2 regions of the Faecalimicrobium sp. JNUCC 81 genome follow, and region 1 is predicted to be linked to the other one. Evidence: a T-box and tRNA genes for the amino acid it is inferred to sense, from the RefSeq annotation. Region 1 holds a T-box; the other holds one or more tRNA genes.
The links. The T-box of region 1 lies ahead of leuS (leucine--tRNA ligase). A T-box ahead of a tRNA ligase gene usually reads a tRNA of that ligase, here a tRNA-Leu.
Positions count from the first base shown of each region.

Region 2: it encodes a tRNA-Leu, which carries the amino acid that the T-box ahead of leuS (leucine--tRNA ligase) is inferred to sense. The anticodon was not compared.

Region 1 covers NZ_CM132203.1:2,928,666-2,930,872, forward strand. Annotated here, with positions in the region: gene leuS (leucine--tRNA ligase) at 1-1,420, opposite strand, end outside; T-box leader at 1,473-1,665, opposite strand; gene rsfS (ribosome silencing factor) at 1,696-2,046, opposite strand; gene yqeK (bis(5'-nucleosyl)-tetraphosphatase (symmetrical) YqeK) at 2,162-2,207, opposite strand, start outside.
Region 2 covers NZ_CM132203.1:3,712,365-3,714,571, forward strand. Annotated here, with positions in the region: rRNA gene JNUCC81_RS18145 (16S ribosomal RNA) at 1-721, opposite strand, end outside; tRNA gene JNUCC81_RS18150 (tRNA-Ile) at 832-908, opposite strand; tRNA gene JNUCC81_RS18155 (tRNA-Leu) at 919-1,007, opposite strand; rRNA gene rrf (5S ribosomal RNA) at 1,013-1,129, opposite strand; rRNA gene JNUCC81_RS18165 (23S ribosomal RNA) at 1,295-2,207, opposite strand, start outside.

The sequences.
Region 1 (2,207 bases):
CTGACTTTCCACAATGAGGACAAGTAGCATTCATAAATGTTTTTGAAGTTGTAAGTGGAGATTCACCTTTACCTGTAAACTCAACATCTGTTGGTAATAATACTGGTAAATTTTCTTGTTTTTCAGGAACTATACCACATTCATCACAATATACTACAGGTATTGGGCATCCCCAGTATCTTTGTCTAGAAAGTAACCAGTCTCTTAGTCTATAGTTAACTGTTTTCTTCCCTCTTCCAATTTCTTCTATTTTTTCTATTATAGCATCAAAAGCTTTTGATGCATCCATTCCATCAAACTCACCAGAGTTTATCATTACATTGTCTTCATTTATAACTTCAACAATTTCTAAGTTATACTTAGCTGCAAACTCGCCATCTCTTTCATCATGTGCAGGAACTGCCATAACTGCACCTGTTCCATAATCAGCAAGTACATAATTAGCTATCCATAATTGAACTTTCTTTCCGTTTACAGGATTTATTACATATTTTCCTATGAACATTCCTTCTTTTTCTACATCACTTGAAGTTCTTTCTATTTCAGTCATAGTATGCATTTTTTGAACGAAAGCTTCTACATCTGCTTCATATTCAGTTTTAGCAACTAATTCCTTAACTAATGCATGTTCTGGAGCTAAAACCATGTAAGAAACTCCATAAACTGTATCTGGTCTAGTAGTAAATACCGTTACCTTCTTATCACTTCCATCTATATCAAAAGTTATTTCTGCTCCAGTACTCTTTCCTATCCAGTTCTTTTGCATTGTTTTAACTTTTTCTGGCCAACCATCTAAAGTATCTATATCTTGAAGTAATTCTTCTGCAAAGTGAGTTGTTTTAAAATACCATTGTTCTAAGTCTTTTTTTACAACAACAGAGTCACATCTTTCACATGCACCTTGTACAACTTGCTCATTAGCAAGAACTGTTTCACAAGATGGACACCAGTTAACAAAAGATTTCTTTTTATATGCTAGTCCATGTTCTAACATCTTTAAGAATATTTGTTGAGTAAATTTATAATACTCTGGTGTAGATGTTGCTATTTCTCTATCCCAATCAAAGCTAAGGCCTAATGTCTTTAGTTGACTGCTCATCTCCGCTATGTTTTGCATAGTCCATTTATCTGGATGTACTCCATGCTTTATAGCTGCATTTTCTGCTGGAAGTCCAAATGAATCCCATCCCATTGGATGTAGAACATTATATCCTTGCATTTTCTTAAATCTTGCTACAACATCACCTATAGAGTAGTTTCTAACGTGTCCCATATGTAAGTTACCTGATGGATACGGAAACATTTCTAATGCATAATATTTTGGTTTTGTTGTATCATTTGTATCAGTTTTGTATTGGTTGTTTTCTTCCCAAGTTTGTTGCCATTTAGCTTCAATTTCATTTGGTTTATAAACGTTCATTTAATTTCCTCCTATATTTTTATATTAAAAAATCCCCATCACTAAACTTACGTTTAGGGACGAGGATTATATTCGCGGTACCACCCTAATTAGCCTAAAAATTAGACTCTCTTAGATAGTTTTTATGCCAACTACGGCTAAATAGATTATATCTAGCAAGTTCAAAGGTATATTTTACTAGTTCACACCACCACTAGCTCTCTGAAAAAACATATTCTTTTACTACTCTAGTCTATTTAATTAATTTTAAGTTATAATATTTTATGTTATCACTTTTATGCTAAAGTGTCAACGTCAACAAATGGTGCATCTTTCCATAACTTCTCTAAGTTATAAAATGCTCTACTTTCTTCATTGAATACATGAACCATAACATCACCATAATCAAGAAGTACCCAAGTTTGAGATTCATATCCTTCTTTCCCTCTTGGTTCTATTTCAAGCTTAGTTAATTCGTCTTCTACATTATCAGCTATAGCTTTTACTTGTCTTTGAGAACCAGCTGTTGCTATAACAAAGTAATCACATAAACTTGATACTGCACCTATATTTATTATAGATATATCTTGACCTAATTTGTCATCTATTGCATCGTATATAACTTTTGTCATTTGTTCTACAGTCATATAATCTCCTACCTTTCCTAATTTTAAACACATTTAACTATTATACCATAAATAATAATCTCTATATATGAAATTTTTATTTTTGATAAATATTTTATATTAAGTTACTAAATCATTACAAATTTTCTTTTATAAGATAATTTCTAGCGTCTATAGTTCTT
Region 2 (2,207 bases), 780 kb from region 1:
CTCAGTGTCAGTTACAGTCCAGAGAGCCGCCTTCGCAACTGGTATTCCTCCTAATATCTACGCATTTCACCGCTACACTAGGAATTCTACTCTCCTCTCCTGCACTCAAGTTTCTCAGTTTCAAAGGCTTACTACGGTTGAGCCGTAGCCTTTCACCTCTGACTTAAGAAACCACCTACGCACCCTTTACGCCCAGTAATTCCGGATAACGCTAGCCCCCTACGTATTACCGCGGCTGCTGGCACGTAGTTAGCCGGGGCTTCCTCCTCAAGTACCGTCATTATCTTCCTTGAGGACAGAGCTTTACGACCCGAAGGCCTTCATCGCTCACGCGGCGTTGCTGCATCAGGCTTTCGCCCATTGTGCAATATTCCCCACTGCTGCCTCCCGTAGGAGTTTGGACCGTGTCTCAGTTCCAATGTGGCCGATCACCCTCTCAGGTCGGCTACTGATCGTCGCCTTGGTAAGCCGTTACCTTACCAACTAGCTAATCAGACGCGGGTCCATCCTGTACCGATAAATCTTTGATAAAAAAGTCATGCGACTCTCTCATGTTATCCCGTATTAGCATACCTTTCGGTATGTTATCCGTGTGTACAGGGCAGGTTACCCACGCGTTACTCACCCGTCCGCCGCTCTTTCCCGAAGGAAATCGCTCGACTTGCATGTGTTAGGCACGCCGCCAGCGTTCATCCTGAGCCAGGATCAAACTCTTAAATATAAGTTTTGACTTGGGCTCAGATACTGTTATATATCTGGCTTTGTTTGGTTGTTTCAAATTCTATAAATTAACCTACTGTTTAATTTTCAAAGTTCTTAATTAATTTATTATGGTGGACCATCAGGGACTCGAACCCCGGACCTACCGGTTATGAGCCGGGCGCTCTAACCAACTGAGCTAATGGTCCTAATAAATTATGGTGCCGAAGACCGGAATCGAACCGGTACGGGAGGTAAGTCCCGCAGGATTTTAAGTCCTGTGCGTCTGCCAGTTCCGCCACTTCGGCACATCACGTGGCTACGTCTTACTCTCCCAGGCAGTTGCCCACCAAGTACCATCAGCGCTAAAGAGCTTAACTTCTGTGTTCGGAATGGGAACAGGTGTATCCTCTTTGCTATTGTAACCACATATTGTGTTTATTCTTTTGTTTTAAGACAAGTATTATAATACCATCTTAAGTTATCAATGTCAACACTTTTTGTGAAATATTTTCATATTTTTCTAAGTAATAACATTTTTAGAGTTAATACTCTGAAAACTGCAAACATTTATTGAATTTATCATTTTAAATTATTGGTCAAGTCCTCGACCTATTAGTATCGATAAGCTAAATACATTACTGCACTTACACCTTCGACCTATCAACCAGGTAGTCTTCCTGGGGTCTTACCCTTACGGTGGGAAATCTTATCTTGAAGTTGGCTTCGCGCTTAGATGCTTTCAGCGCTTATCCATTCCGTACATAGCTACCCAGCCATGCCCTTGGCAGAACAACTGGTACACCAGAGGTACGTCCATCCCGGTCCTCTCGTACTAAGGACAGGTCTCCTCAAATTTCCTACGCCTGCGACGGATAGGGACCGAACTGTCTCACGACGTTCTGAACCCAGCTCGCGTACCACTTTAATGGGCGAACAGCCCAACCCTTGGGACCTACTACAGCCCCAGGATGTGATGAGCCGACATCGAGGTGCCAAACCTCCCCGTCGATGTGGACTCTTGGGGGAGATAAGCCTGTTATCCCCAGGGTAGCTTTTATCCGTTGAGCGATGGCCCTTCCATGCGGAACCACCGGATCACTAAGTCCGACTTTCGTCCTTGCTCGACCTGTATGTCTTGCAATCAAGCTCTCTTTTGCCTTTACACTCTTCGTACGATTTCCGACCGTACTGAGAGAACCTTTGAGCGCCTCCGTTACTCTTTGGGAGGCGACCGCCCCAGTCAAACTGCCCACCTGACGGTGTCCCAAGACCTGATTCAAGGCCTCTGGTTAGGATCCCAGTACTACAAGGGTGGTATCCCAAGGATGACTCCACACAAACTGGCGTTCATGCTTCAAAGTCTCCCACCTATCCTGTACATGTAGTACCAAGACCCAACGTCAAGCTACAGTAAAGCTCCATGGGGTCTTTCCGTCCTGTCGCAGGTACCCGGCATCTTCACCGGGATTACAATTTCACCGAGTCTATTGTTGAGACAGTGCCCA